2 regions of the Paenibacillus sp. Z6-24 genome follow, and region 1 is predicted to be linked to the other one. Evidence: riboswitches for the same ligand, from Rfam matches in the RefSeq annotation. Region 1 holds a riboswitch; the other holds the start of a gene.

Region 1 (7,591 bases):
CGTCGCATTGTTGATATCCGGCGGAATCAGCTGCTGATCGTACAGGGAAGCGACCAGCTCCAGCGACTGCCGCGCAGCCGGCATATTCAGCGAAGCCCTGCTGCCATCCGGGGTATACAGCATTCCGCCACCTTCCATCTGCGCATAGAGCGACCACCACAGCCACAGCGAATCGATGCGTACATTGGGCACGGCCAGCGGTGCGACATCCCCCGGCACTTTGCGCTGAATCATCTGCAGAAATTCCATAAATCCCTCCTCTCCCGGCTTGATGATAACCTGACCATCCTTGTATAGTCCCGCCTGCTTCAGCCATTTCTTGTTGTAATACAGTACGCTGAAATGAGTATCCAGCGGAAGGCCGTAATGCCTGCCATCCGATACCGTTCGCTTCAGTATGGCCGGATTAAAATGGTCCCACTGTACTCCGGTCTGCGCGGATACAGCGCTGATATCCGTAATGAATCGGGCTGGAATGTATTGTGCATGCATCGAGGCATGGACCACAGCCACATCCGGTGCTTCCTCGGTTACAATCGCTGTCGACAGCTTGGTGTAATAATCGTCCAGCTTGTTATTTTTCATCGTGACCTGGATATGATCGGTATTCTGCTCGTTATACTGCCGAACCAGCTCCTGCATGAACGAGATATCCCCGCCGCTAAATGGTGTCCAGAAATGAATCTGGATCGTATCATCGGCCTCTCCAGCATTCCCTTTCAGCTCCAGCTGGCTGACCGCGTCCTGCCTGCGGTTGGACTCCAGGGCATACACACTGTAAGCCAGCAGCAGAAGCACAACGCCCGCCACCGCCAGTACCCACAGCTTGCGACCGGGATTTTTGTAATTTTTCCATTGCTGCCGCATAGGCTCCCTCCCTCTACTGCAATATGTGGATTGCTGCCTGATAACACCAGGTGCATTACCGGCCTTCCCCTTACATCATATCTACCTGCTGGCAAGGAAGTATAACCGCTTCCGCTGGCTTTGGGAATCCAGCGGATATGAATCTCCAATGGAATGTCCATCCTTCCAAAATATTGTCCTGTTCCAGGAGGAATGTCTGCTGTAGAGTTCTAAATGTAAGCGTTTTAATAATTAAAGAGAGGGGTCTGTTGAATGAAACCGTATCGACTTATTATTAAAGGGGGATTCCTATTTATTATGGCTGTATTGATACTTAGCAGCAGTTCCGCCGGAATCGCATCCGCTGATAGAGAACATACCAGCAAATCCAGTTCCACCAAGAAATTCTACTCTGTTATTATGCAGGATGGCGCGGATCCATGGATGTACAAGCACACTGACGGATTTTACTATTTTACCAAAACAACCGGCAATAACGTGACCATCTGGAAGTCCTCCACCATCACCGGTGTGGATGCTGCCGAGAAGCATGAGATTACGACCGGTGGACAGAATGTATGGGCACCGGAGATCCATTATCTGAATGGCGCCTGGTACGTGTATTACGCCAAGGATGACGGCGACAATGCCAACCACCGGATGTATGTTATGGAAAATACAGCAGCCGATCCGATGCAGGGTACCTGGACAGACAAAGGCCAGATCACCGATTCGACCAACCGCTGGGGCATTGACGGCACTCCATTCGCAATTGGCGATCAGCTATATTATATCTGGTCCGGCTGGGAAGGCACCGAAAATGTCAGCCAGCATCTGTACATCGCCCGTATGAGTAATCCATGGACGATCAGCTCGGAACGGGTAGAGATTGCCAGGCCCACATACGACTGGGAGACCAATCATCAGCCCAATGTCAATGAAGGCCCACAGGTGTATATCAAAGGGCGTACGATCAACCTGCTCTACTCGGCCAGCGGCAGCTGGACCAATGATTATTCCCTCGGTCTCATCACAGCCGATACCCGCAAGGATCTGATGAATCCCGCTTCCTGGATCAAACAGGAAAAGCCCGTATTCACTTCCGCGAACGGCATCTATGGACCGGGACACGCTTCCCTCACCACTTCCCCGGATGGCCGTGAAGACTGGATAATCTATCACGCCGCCAAATTCGACGGCTCCGGCTGGAACCGGGAGATCCGTGCACAGGAATTCGACTGGAACAGAGACGGCACTCTTGATCTGGACGATCCTGCAGCCGCCAACCGCCAGGTCAGCCTGCCTTCCGGTGAACCGAAGCATACTCGCTATGAAGCGGAGAATGCTGTCTTCGGCGGCGGTGCGTATGCTTCTTCCAGTGAAAATGGCTCTAAAGGCTTCAAAGCCGGACATATCGATCTTCCGGACAGCTACGCCGAATACACGATCAAAATTCCGGCAGACGGTAAATATATTCTCTCTGCCCGTACCGCCAACGGTACGACAGGAATGGACTGGTCCACACTGATGCTGTCCGTGGATGGCGCTGCACCGACGCCTTTTTATATTACCAATAAAGGCTGGGAAAACTGGGGACTCTCCACCCAGCTGCTGGAACTGGATCGCGGCAAGCATACGATCCGCTTCTCCAAAGGAGACGGCTACGGCGAGATCGATTTCTTTGATATCGTACCGGTCGACAGCCGCAAATAAGCGATCTGTGTAACAAAAAAAGCTCCTGGCCATCCACTATCCGTTATGCGGATCAGTGAATAGGCAGGAGCTTTTTGCATGGTGATCACAATTATTCGTACTTCATCTAAAAATCAGAGTATTCGTATGGGGCAGCTTTCCAATCAAGAAGCCATAGGCACGGAATTTTTCGCTTCCGAAGGCTGCTGCTGTCTGGAGATGACGAACAGTACACCCCAGATGAGCAGGAATCCGAGCAGCTGGGACCAGGTGACAAGCTGCTGATAGACGATCCAGTTGATCAATACACCCACCATCGGGAAGCTCAGCTCGGCCAGTGTAGCGACCGAAGCTTTAGTGGTGGACAGCCCTTTGTAATACATGAGCAGACTGAGCAGACCGGGCAGCAGCGCCTGACCAAGCAGATTAACGACGACCAGTGTCACCGGAATCGCACCGGCCGGCAGGCTCCAGGCAGCATTTTCGTTCAGCGTCATGAACAGCAGCAGCGGGATCGCCAGAATGAACCGCAGCGAAGTAACGGTTTCGTATTTCATTTTACCGACCATCAGACGTCCCATAACGGTGGAACCGCCCCATAGTGCAGCCGCGCCCAATGCCAGCAAGGAACCGACCTGGGCAAAGTCACCCATATGGCCAATCGGGATCGTAAAGCCGAAGGTAAGCAGATACGTACCGCCCAGCGCCAGCACGAACAGCCAGCCAAATCCTCGCGGCAGCATTTCCTTGAGCAGCAGACGGGCCAATACGATGGCAAAGATCGGCTGCAGCTTTTGCAGCAGCAGTACGGCGTTGAGATCCCCATGTGCCAGTCCCATCGTGAACAGAACCGTCGCCAGCGCCGAGCCGCCCCATGACAGGAACAGCAGTGCACCGACATGCTGCCATTTCAGGCCGCGCAGCTCATGTCGATTGATCCACAGGATGGGTGCGGCGAACAGCAGCGCCACCAGATGCTCCAGCAGCACGATCTGGGTAGATGTAAAGGAATCCAGTAAAATAATACGGAACAGGGGATCAATGCCCCACAGGGCTGCTCCAATAAAGACAAGCCAGAACCCGCTTTTAATATGACGTTGTTTGGCAGTTGATGCAGATTGAATACGTGCGTTGGCATTTTCCATAATTCAAACTCCTCGTATGATTAGAATTTGAATAGGAGATCTTAATGCGGAAAGCCCCGATATCGAGAATTCGACAGTCGGGGGCTTGATCAAATAAACGTATGCGGCATGAGTAAATAAACCGGCATAAGCCTATTCATTGATCTTCTCCCATCCGGACTTTACCGTCGGCTCTGGATTTACACCAGATCAGTCAGCTGCTGTGTAACACAGCAGTGAGTCGCGGGCTGCTGCTGACTAAAGTCAGCATTCACCGCCGGTCAGGAATTTCACCTTACCCCGAAGATCTCTATTCGATTAGTAATTATGATTACTCTTATTAACCATGAAAACTCACTTTGAAATTTCCATGAATTATTCTCTCAATATGTCTCATTATAAAGATACTTTTAGTAACTTGCAATAGTTTTTATACAGGTTGTGCAGCTGACAGTTTTTTTCTTTTAATTCCGATCCACAAACTTAGTTATAGTATCGCTTACCCTTTTCATTTTGTAAAGAATCGTTAGGCAATGAGAGAGAGAACACGATGAAGCAAAATAGGATAACCAACAAGAATAGATCATTTTTTATGATAAATCACCCATTTTTTTCTGATTAATTTCATAAATTTGTGAAATAAATATCGAAATTTTAATGTTACTTACTTGTCAGATTCAGGTAACAACTTGTATAATGGAAAACGTTCCATTATTTATTTCAAAACATACATATTTGAGAGGGGTATTTATCATGAGTAATTTGCAACAAGACAACTATCCACAGGGTCAACCAGGATATAACACGGGAGTAGTAAGTTTCAAAGACTGGATGATCACTATTCTGCTGATGGCTATTCCAATTGTAAACATCGTTATGCTGTTTGTATGGGGCTTCAGCGGTAGCACCAACCCATCCAAAGCCAACTATGCCAAAGCTACGCTGGTATGGATCGGTATCTTTATCGTGCTGTATGTACTGCTCATTGTCATTTTTGGTGCAGCATTCATGAGTGCGATCAATTCATCTACAGGCTCCGGTTACTAATCCGTAAGCACCAAAAAGAAGCTCCTTTCGCAGAGGAGCTTCTTTTTTATGCCATATTCCGGTTCTATCCGGTAATTCTATCTATTTTATTTCATATTCCATCCGCATACTGCACGGCTTCATCTCCAGCCGCTCATAAAAAGCCAGTGCTTGCTCGTTAAATATCCGGGCGTGCAGTTGAATGCAGTTGGTGAAGCTGAATCATCAGCTCCAGTAGCTGCGGATAGTCATATATCTCTGCTGAACGTAATACTATTTTCACAACCAAATTCCTCCTTGTGTACTGAATACATTGGTATCACTTACATCTGTAAGCTAAAATGTGATCGTTCTCATTTGATACATAATATGTATTATTTTACAATGTAATAGTCACTATTTTAACTGAAAGAAGGATTACAATGAACCGAACATGGCAATTTACTGCTTTATCCGCTGCTATGCTGCTGCTTGCAGGCTGTGGACAGGCCAATCATGCTCCTGCATCCATACCTGCCAAGTCTGCTGGTCAGACGGCTGATTCCACCACAGCAGCACCGGCAGCCCACTGGTCGTATGATCAGGAGCATGGACCTGCTCACTGGGCTGAACTGGAGACCGGATTCTCCGCCTGCCGTACCGGTCAAGAGCAGTCCCCGATTGATATCGAACACGCCCGGCTGGTGCCTTCCGCCACCGTGCATCCGGTCGATATCCACTACAGCACCACCCCGGTGACCGTCATTAATAACGGACATACGATTCAGGTCAATGTGCAGAACAAGGATAACTATATTATGATTGAAGGCCGGAAATATACGTTGGCCCAATTCCATTTCCATCATCCGAGCGAGCATCAGATCGATGGCAAAAACGCCGAAATGGAACTGCATCTTGTTCATAAAAGCGCAGACGGACAAAGTGCCGTACTCGGCATCCTCATTCATCCGGGCAGCGATAACCATGCCTTTGACCAGCTGTGGAGTCATCTGCCGGATCATGAGAGCGAGCAGGAAGTTGCTTTGGCTGACCCGATTCAGCTGTCCAAGCTGCTGCCAGAGGATCGTCATGCCGTTCATTACACCGGCTCACTGACCACGCCTCCCTGCACCGAGCATGTGAGCTGGACCGTGCTGGAGCAGCCGATTGAGCTGTCTGCCGAACAGATTCAGCGTTTTGCCACCATCTTCCCGGACAATCATCGGCCGGTGCAATCTATCGGTTCCCGGGAACTGTATACCGAGCAGTAGGAAAATATGCGATTATATGAACAAAAAAGCAGGCAGGATCCCCTGTTCAGGGATTCTTGCCTGCTTTTCCACATCTATCCATGTCCAATTAGATATGAATCCATTATGGACCGGTTGAAGCCTATTAGCAGTAGTACAGATTGCTGTAATGTCAGTAATCATCGACTACGAGTAATTGCTATTGATCAGTAACGCTCCAGGACAAGCTGAGTCTTGAGTGAATCCTGCGGTACGAGCCAGCCTTCCTGATTCAGGTAAGCCATCAGTTTCTGGCGGTTGGCTGCTGCATCAGCATACTCATCCGCTTTGAAGGAGATTTCAACGATTGGCTCTGTGCTGGAACCATCTGCAGTGCGGATCGGCCATACTTCCACATCAACTTCGATGCCATTCCAGGTGCCTTTATATTTGCTGGCCATTACCGGGCCATAAGCGCGGGAATCTTCCAGCTGATGCTTGCCCCAGTGAGACTGACCGTTCCAGTCATCCAGTTTGCCGGGCAGTTTGTCCAAGATCATATCCAGTGCTTTGGATTCCGAAGGCAGTGTCGCTTTGGTGTCGGATGTTTTGACATCCTTGTCATTGGACAGGCTCAGCGTCTGCTTGCCATAACTCCAATCGATCTCGGCTTCATAATTGGTATCACCAGCGTCAAAGCCTTCCTTATTGGCAAGAGTCAGCGCAGCGTTAATGTCTCCGTTGGTAACGGCATAGCGCTTTTTGTATGTGATTTCATAATTCTTTTTGTCTTCTTTTTTGCGGAGGCGTACATTCCAGCCCTGTTCATTCAGGTTCTGTCCATCCGTATCAAAGTATTCCACTGCGATCTTTTGGCCGCTGCCCGGCAGTCCAAATGCACTGCTCAGTTCCGCGTCCGGTGTGGAATCAGGGTCCAGTACGTTCTGATTCAATACAAATTTCACTTCATAACCCGGTGTCATATTGGCTGCCGCTTCAACCGGAGCTGAAGGCTGTACCATCATGAATGAGCCTGCCATTACCGTACTGCTTACCCATATTGCAACCGTCTTTTTCCAGCCCTGTACCCCATTATTGTTCACGTTGTTCTTCTCCCCTTGTCCATGGATTGGTGCAGCACATGCCCTGCAAATTCATTGTAGCGGTTGCAGATTAAAGGGAATTCATTATTTCTATGCCAAATGATTAATTATCCACATAATCTCTATATGCCAGCCATCAATTATTCAATACCGGTCTATCATTCTACGGCGAATATCCTTATAGCTGCAGGTAGCAACACGAGATCAAAAAAATACCGAAACGGCGCTGATGCACCATTCCGGTTCTCTCTCTTTTCTCTTCTCTTTGCACTGCATCTGTATTCAAATGCTTAGCTTGGCCGATGGGGTCAGCGAATGGATATGCCGGAATCCTTCCTGCTGCAGTCGCAGCGCCAGACTGTCCGTTTTCGGCTTGGGCGCATGGACAAGCACGGTGGGCGGATCATTCAGATCACTCAGCATCTGGCGTACATCCGGCAGTCCCTGATGGACTTTGTACCGTACATAATGTACAGCGCAGCCGCTCTGGTTCATCCTGTACTGCTCCAGCATCCGACGGCCAAAGGAACCTGCAGCCAGATGGCCGGTCAGAATAACGGTGTTGCGCTCCTCATCCGCGAGCCAGTCATAA
Region 2 (7,591 bases), 1.6 Mb from region 1:
ATTGGAACTGAAAGGCCTGGAACTGCAGTCAATGTACGATCTTATTGAAGAATACGGAATCGAGCTGCATAATTTCCGGGACAGCTTTACGGTGGCGACGGCGGACTTTGCAACCGAGGTGCTGCTGCGGGTAAAAGAAGATACAGCGCTGCTGCAGCGGCTGCGGTATTCCTATGATACGGACGGTAATCTGATCGAATACAGCAAAGGTTTTTACAATACAGAGCTTCAGCATTATCTTGTTAATTATGATGTGTAATAGGTAATCAAGGTACCGGCTGCATAGAGATATCGATATAGCAGGTTCGCTGTACGGCTGATTCCGGAATCAACCGCATAACGAAAAAGGACAGGCTTCCTGAGAGTAGCTTGTCCTTTTTCGTTATTTTATTTGGTTGGTGAATTCGATGATTCGTTTATTTAGCCGGGGCGTAAAAGCTGATCGTGCCGGTACTCTCGTCCGCGCTGACGAACAGATTGCGTCCGTTGACCCGGTGGATGCCTTCTGGTGATTCGCCTGCCGTTGGAATCAGGCCTTTGTATACCGGCTGGGCCGGATTGCCGATGTCAAAGAATAAAACAGCATCCGCGCGTTCGGAGGCCACGGCGAGAACCGATTTTCCATTTACAATGGATACCGTCAGATTCTCGACTTCGCTGCCTTTGTTGGGACTGCGATCATCCGGGTACAATCCGGCCTGTGCTGCTGCGCGGTCGATCAGATTGCCGCTGTCATAGACGCGGTTGCCCTGCAGATCCCAGACGGCAATATTGCGGCCGCCTGCTTTGACGCCATCCTTGAATTCGTTTTTGCCCAGGTCGCCTTCGTTGGCGGTGATCACATACTGACCGTCCGGGGTAAAGGCAATGCCATCCGGTTCATAACGCCCGGTCATCGTATCGGTAAAAGACACTTTGCCATCGTCTTTGAGATCCGCTGCATGGCGGGTCGTTCCGAGAGCGAACATGCGGGTAATCTGCTTGCTGTCCAGATCAACGAGGGCAATGACGTTGTTTTCCTGCAGCGTTACAGCCGCTGTGGTGCCTGCTTCATTGATGGCAACATACTCGGGCTGCGGCTCATGCGGATAGATGGCTCCTTTTACACCACTCAGATCGACAGGAAGATCGGTCACCGTGCCGTCCAGCGCATTGGCCTGGTTGAACTGGACAATTGTAATGCTGCCGGGACGCTTAGCATTTGGATAATCGAATTCTTCCGTAGCCGGGTCCAACTCTTCATCTTCAATCGCAATGACCGCATAGGTGCCATCTTTGGAAATAGCGATCGAATCGGGTCCAATACCAAGCGGATATGTTTTGGCTATCTTGTAGCTGGCCAGATCCACGACTGCGAGTATGCCTGGGTTGGCTTCATTTTTGTTGTCACCGGTACGAATGACAGCCAGCGCATATTTGCCATCTGGCATTACCGCTACACTGGTGACTTCGGCTTTGGCAGAAAGAGAATGGAAGCTGACCGTTTTGGCGACTTTAGTCTGATGGATATTGGCGATATCCAGAATTGTAATGCTGCCTTCATCCGCTTCGGTCACGACCAGACGCTTGCCATCCGGTGTGGAAGAAGCGATCTCGGCTTTGTCCAAAGGCATCTGAAAAGAAGCAGCCAGCGTATAGCCTGTCTGATTCTGCTTGGCCAGCACAGCCTGCTGCAGCTGCCCGGTCGTGTGCTCTGACACATACAGCGTGCCATTACGGAATACCGGTGCCTGATCCAGTCGAATCGCCTTGCCTGCGAGCATAGCCATCGTACTGCCCGAACGAAGGGAGAGCGTGACACCCCCAGCGGTCACGACCGCTTTCTGGGAAGCCCCATTCCAGCTAATCTTGCCCTGCATATTCTGCACCGTAGTACGCAGCGAAATATCCGCCTTGGCCGCAGCCGCCAAATGCCCACCGCTCACCAGACTGCCTCCAAGTACTGCCACCGTCGTCAGCAAAGCCAGACGCTTTGCCAGTTTCTTGCTATGTATACCTTTTCCCTGAATCATCAACAAACGCCCCTTTTATTTATAATGAGTACAGCATACAAAATGGATATGCATATATAAACAAAGCACGTACAAATGTTGTATCCGCACGGAACGAAAGAAAGGAAATAAGGGCAAAGGACGATTTTTAAGCCTGGAGGACGTGCCCTTATTCCTTTCCGTAGTGATTGATGCTAACAACACATAATATTAAAACAAGCGATGTCAAAAAATATATGCTGCAACATTTCATCCGTACAATCATACATCTGAAGGTGCACAAAACTTTCACTGTAAGCAGTCTAGCAACCAACCATATCTCCAGCGTTAAAGCAAATCAGCTGGTTTGTAAAACTTGGATTATGCTAAAATGACAGGGTATCACACTACATCATACGCGGACATATATCCGTGATAAGGAGAATACATATGCCGGGAACCTTATTTGTAAATGGCCGCTTCAACCCGCATACCGGTCTGCCTGCCGGGGCGGATGCAATCTATACCGAGGATGGAATGATCCGGGCCATAGGAAGCACCCGTGAGCTGCAGCTGCAGCTGACAGGTTCACAGTACAATACCGTAGATTGGGAAGGCGCAGCTGTGCTGCCTGGACTGGTCGATTCGCATATGCATTTGTCGATGCATGGAATGAAGCTGTCCATGCTGGACTTTTCCGATGTGCGATCCAGGGAAGAGATGCTGCATATGATCCGCGAACGGGTCCGTATTACGCCTGCCGGTGAATGGATTCTGGGCCTGAACTGGAATGAAAATGCCTTCACTCCAGCTGTGCCGCCGCTGCGCCGGGAGCTGGATGAGATCACGACCGATCATCCGGTCTATCTGACCCGGACCTGTTTTCATGCGTATCTGGCGAACAGTGAAGCGTTCCGTCGTGCCGGTGTAACGGCAGCCACCCCTGATCCTCCATCCGGCGCTTACGGGCGCGACGAAGCGGGCGAACTGAACGGCTGGGTGTATGAGGAAGCCAATATGGCTTTTACCGCCGTACAGCCGGAACCCGATTACATCACCCGCAAAAATGCGATTCGCCGCGCTTGTGAAGATGGACTGCGGCTCGGACTGACCGGCGCACATACCGAAGATTTGCGCTTTCTCGGCAGTATCGACAATATGCTGCGGATTTACCGGGAGCTGCGCGAAGAGGGGCTGCATTTCCGCAGCCATCAGCTAATTTATTATACGCATCTGCAGGAAGCCGAAGCGCTGGGACTGCGTGCCGGAGATGGCGACGAATGGATGCGGATCGGCGCAGCCAAGATTTTCTCGGATGGAGCGATCGGCGGCCGGACTGCGCTGCTGCAGCAGCCTTACAGCGATGCACCGGCGACCAAAGGCATGGCGATTCATCCACAGGAGCGACTGAACGAGATTACCGCCTATGCGCGGCGCCTCGGATTCCCAATTGCGGTTCATGCGATCGGAGACGGTGCAGCAGATATGACGCTGTCCGCCATGGAAGCCTATCCGCTGCAGGGTATCAGCCATCTGCCGGACCGCTTTATCCATGCCCAGGTACTGGACGCTTCCCTGCTGGAGCGAATGACCCGGCTGCAAATGATCGCCGATATTCAGCCAAGATTCGTTGCCAGTGATTTCCCATGGGTAATGGACCGGGTAGGCTTGGAACGTACAGAGTATCTGTACGCCTGGAAAAAGATGCTCACCGCCGGCGTCGTCTGCGCCGGAGGCAGTGATGCCCCTATCGAACCGTTGAACCCACTGCTCGGCCTGCACGCCGCTGTCACCCGGCGCAGACCCGATATGATGGAACCCGCTGAAGGCTATCTGCCCGAAGAACGACTGAGCATCCATGAGGCCGTACAGCTGTTTACAACCGGCAGCGCCGCCGCAGTCGCCGAACAAAACCAGCGCGGCTCCATCCAGATCGGCAAAGCCGCCGACTTCACCGCCCTGGACCGCGATATCTACCAAGGAGCCGACACCCTGCTGCAAGCACAGGTGCGCATGACTGTCGTAAACGGTGAAATTGGCTACCGTGCGTAGTACAAGAGCTGTTCCCGGTTAATATACGCAATTGATACAAAATGAACATAAATAAAAGCCCGCCAATTCCTTTGAAACGGGAGGTTCAAGATAAGAAGTGATTTTTGCGGAGCAAAATATCTTACTGCTTTAAGCCTGGAGATCTTCATTTACCCATTACAACAAAAGATATCCAGGCTTAACCGGAGGATGTGCCTTTATTCCTTTCTGGAGTGGATGAAGTAAAAATCGTCACATCAAAATGTACTTTCTTGATTTTCACCAAGTAAAATGGTATGATTTCACCAGCACGCTGCAAACAACTGCAGACGTGAGAAGTGACCATAAAATTCGATAATATTTTATCCTCGGGGCGGGGCGAAATTCCCCACCGGCGGTGTTGAGACAATATTTGGATGCGACTCCATTCATGGAGCCTGCTGCTGAATACGAAGCTCTAAGTCCGTGACCCGTTATCTGTGCCTGCTGGCCGGATGCGGTGGATCTGGTGAGAATCCGGAGCCGACAGTATAGTCTGGATGGGAGAGGAGAAACGGTACCACCGTTATCATAACGGTCGTACTAGAGTTGTCATTTAATTCACATATAGTCATCGGTTTATTTCTGGCAGGCATTTTTCGTATGTCATGTTATACCAGAGAGCGAGCTGTAAGATTATCTTGCAGCTGTACAACCGTATGAGTTATGTCCATAATGCACAGGAGAGTCGAGACCTTTTTAAAGGTTTGCGTGTATTTGCCGTATCGGTCTGTCGTACGTTGTACAGCTGAAGGCCATTTCGCAGATCCAAGGTTTTTTGACGACCCTGTCTGCCGGAACCCATAAATGACAATTCTGATTTCCTGTCTGATACACAGCCCCGTTGACCCGGTTATATACCGAGTCGCGGGGCTTTTTGTATATGCATCAGGTGAGATTGTTAGAAAGATATATTTTTGTTACTATATTATTAATAGTAACTATGTGTGTTTCGTGCTGGACAGCAGCTGACCTAATACGAAACGCCACTCACCCAAAGGAGCCTTGAATATGAACGTATTAAACGATGAATTTTATATGTCACTTGCACTGGATATGGCAGAGAGAGCTCAGGGGCAGACGGATATTAACCCGGTGGTCGGCTGTGTCGTTGTCAAGGACGGACGGATTGTCGGCATGGGTGCCCATCTCAAGCGAGGTACCGGTCATGCGGAAGTTCATGCGCTCAATATGGCTGGCACCGAAGCGGAGGGAGCGACCGCTTATGTGACGCTTGAACCGTGCAGCCACTATGGCAAGACCCCACCATGCAGCGACCGTCTGATCCAGGAAAAGGTCAAGCGTGTCGTCGTTGCCGCCGTAGATCCGAACCCGCAGGTTGCCGGTTCCGGCATCAAGCGGCTGCGCAGTCATGGTATAGAAGTCGTTACCGGTGTACTGGCGGAGCGTTCGGAGCGGCTGAACGAGACATTTAACAAATACATCACGACCAGGATGCCATTCGTTACGCTCAAGACCGCCAGTACGCTCGATGGACGTCTCGCTTCACGCACAGGCGACAGCAAATGGATCTCCAATGGTGATGCCCGCGAACGTGTCCATGGGATGCGTCACCGTCACCAGGGCATTATGGTCGGTATCGGAACGGTACTGGCAGATGATCCTGAACTGACGACCCGTACCGCCGTGCCCGGTATCCATCCGGTACGGATCGTAATTGACTCCAGACTGAGTATTCCGGATGGAGCCCGGCTGCTGAATACGGAAGAAGCCGATACGATCATTATTACAACGTCACAGACTGACCCTGATCGAATCCGGCAGCTGGAGCAGCAAAAGGGTGTACGTATACTGATCTGCGGCGATGGACCACAGGTGGATCTGCCGCTGGCGATGCGTACACTGGGTGAGCAGGAGCTATCCTCCATTTTGCTCGAAGGAGGCGGCCGGCTGAACGGAGCGATGCTCGAAGCCGGTCTGGTCGATCGCGTGACGCTCTTCTTCGCTCCCAAGCTGATTGGCGGCGGAATGTCTACCTTTACCTTGGACGGATTCGAGAAGATGAATCAGGCGGTGACGCTGGATCAGATGGAAGTGCGGCAGCTAGGCGACAACGTCTGTATCAGTGGTCGTGCAGTCTACCATCATCTGTAAAAGTAAAAAAATCAATATTCAGCATATCCTGAACCAAAGGAGGAAGCCCATGTTTACCGGATTGATTGAAGAAATCGGCACCCTGAAGCGCAGCGAACGCCGCGGCGAGACGATGGTCCTCGGTATTACTGCTTCCCGCATTATGCCCGGTCTGGCGATCGGTGACAGTGTATCGTGCAATGGTGTCTGTCTGACGGTCACCTCGATTGCGGGTTCGCTGTTCACTGTGGATGTCATGCCGGAGACCCACCGTCTGTCCAGTCTCAAGGACCTTCACTCCGGCAGCCCGATTAACCTGGAACGGGCGATGGCGGCCAATGGCCGATTCGGCGGTCATATTGTGCAGGGTCATGTCGACGGAACAGCTGTCATCGAGCAGGTGGAGCATAACCAGAATGCGGTCGTTTTCCGGATCAAGCCGCAGGATACTTCCCTGTTCCGCTATATTATTCCCAAAGGCTCTATCGCTGTCGACGGCATTAGCCTAACCGTGGTGGCAGTCATGAACGATAGCTTCACCATCTCGATCATTCCGCATACGCTCAAGGAAACGGTGCTTGCCCACCGTAAGCCTGGAGATACCGTAAATCTGGAATGTGATGTACTCGGCAAGTATGTAGAGCATATGCTGCAGTACCGCTCCGCTTCACCAAATGATGCACAATCCAATCACCAATCGGTACTGACCGCCAATTTTTTGCAGGAAAACGGATATATGTAATGCATCATTGGAGCATTTTCGCCAGCAGCCCATTATTATACCAAGGAGGGACCTACCATGGATAACGAACCTTCCGGTTTGCACCGGATTGAGGAAGCATTACACGATTTGCAGCAGGGTAAAGTTATCATCGTCGTGGATGATGAAGACCGGGAAAATGAAGGCGACTTTATAGCGCTCGCCGATCATGCCACTCCGCAGGTAATCAACTTTATGGTTACCGAAGGACGCGGTCTCGTCTGCCTGCCGATCACGGCAGAACGCGCCGAACAGCTGCAATTGCAGCCGATGGTATCCCAGAATACGGATTACCACGGCACCGCCTTTACCGTATCGGTCGACCATATGAGCACATCGACAGGCATCTCTGCCCACGAGCGCTCCATGACCGCACGGGCGATTACCGATCCATCAGCCGGCCCTGAACATTTCCGCCGCCCGGGCCACATGTTCCCGTTGATTGCCAATCCCGGCGGCGTCCTGTCCCGACCCGGCCATACGGAAGCCGCCATCGACCTGGCCCGCCTCTGTGGAGCTTATCCCGCAGGCGTTATCTGCGAAATCATGAACGAAGACGGCACCATGGCCCGCCTGGACCAACTGCGGACCATCGCCACCAAACACAACCTGCAGCTCATTAGCATCCAAGCCCTGATCATCTATCTACAAACCAAAACCAGCTCCACCCCAAGCAACCCGGCAACTTAAGCAAAAA

What was found. Region 1 has a riboswitch for FMN ahead of M1D61_RS15490 (DMT family transporter). Riboswitches for the same ligand answer to the same signal wherever they lie in the genome.
Region 2: it holds a riboswitch for FMN, as region 1 does, so the genes downstream of both, ribD (bifunctional diaminohydroxyphosphoribosylaminopyrimidine deaminase/5-amino-6-(5-phosphoribosylamino)uracil reductase RibD) here and M1D61_RS15490 (DMT family transporter) in region 1, are expected to answer to the same signal.

Annotation. Positions count from the first base shown of each region.
Region 1 covers NZ_CP096398.1:3,570,536-3,578,126, forward strand. The annotation lists gene M1D61_RS15480 (extracellular solute-binding protein) at 1-867, opposite strand, end outside; gene M1D61_RS15485 (family 43 glycosylhydrolase) at 1,165-2,559, shown strand; gene M1D61_RS15490 (DMT family transporter) at 2,703-3,683, opposite strand; FMN riboswitch at 3,822-3,974, opposite strand; gene M1D61_RS15495 (hypothetical protein) at 4,416-4,709, shown strand; gene M1D61_RS15500 (carbonic anhydrase) at 5,111-5,938, shown strand; gene M1D61_RS15505 (hypothetical protein) at 6,124-6,936, opposite strand; gene M1D61_RS15510 (MBL fold metallo-hydrolase) at 7,282-7,591, opposite strand, start outside.
Region 2 covers NZ_CP096398.1:1,932,988-1,940,578, forward strand. The annotation lists gene M1D61_RS08510 (GntR family transcriptional regulator) at 1-259, shown strand, start outside; gene M1D61_RS08515 (choice-of-anchor I domain-containing protein) at 417-2,012, opposite strand; gene M1D61_RS08520 (amidohydrolase) at 2,421-4,022, shown strand; FMN riboswitch at 4,362-4,556, shown strand; gene ribD (bifunctional diaminohydroxyphosphoribosylaminopyrimidine deaminase/5-amino-6-(5-phosphoribosylamino)uracil reductase RibD) at 5,052-6,155, shown strand; gene ribE (riboflavin synthase) at 6,205-6,876, shown strand; partial or broken gene ribB (3,4-dihydroxy-2-butanone-4-phosphate synthase) at 6,934-7,551, shown strand.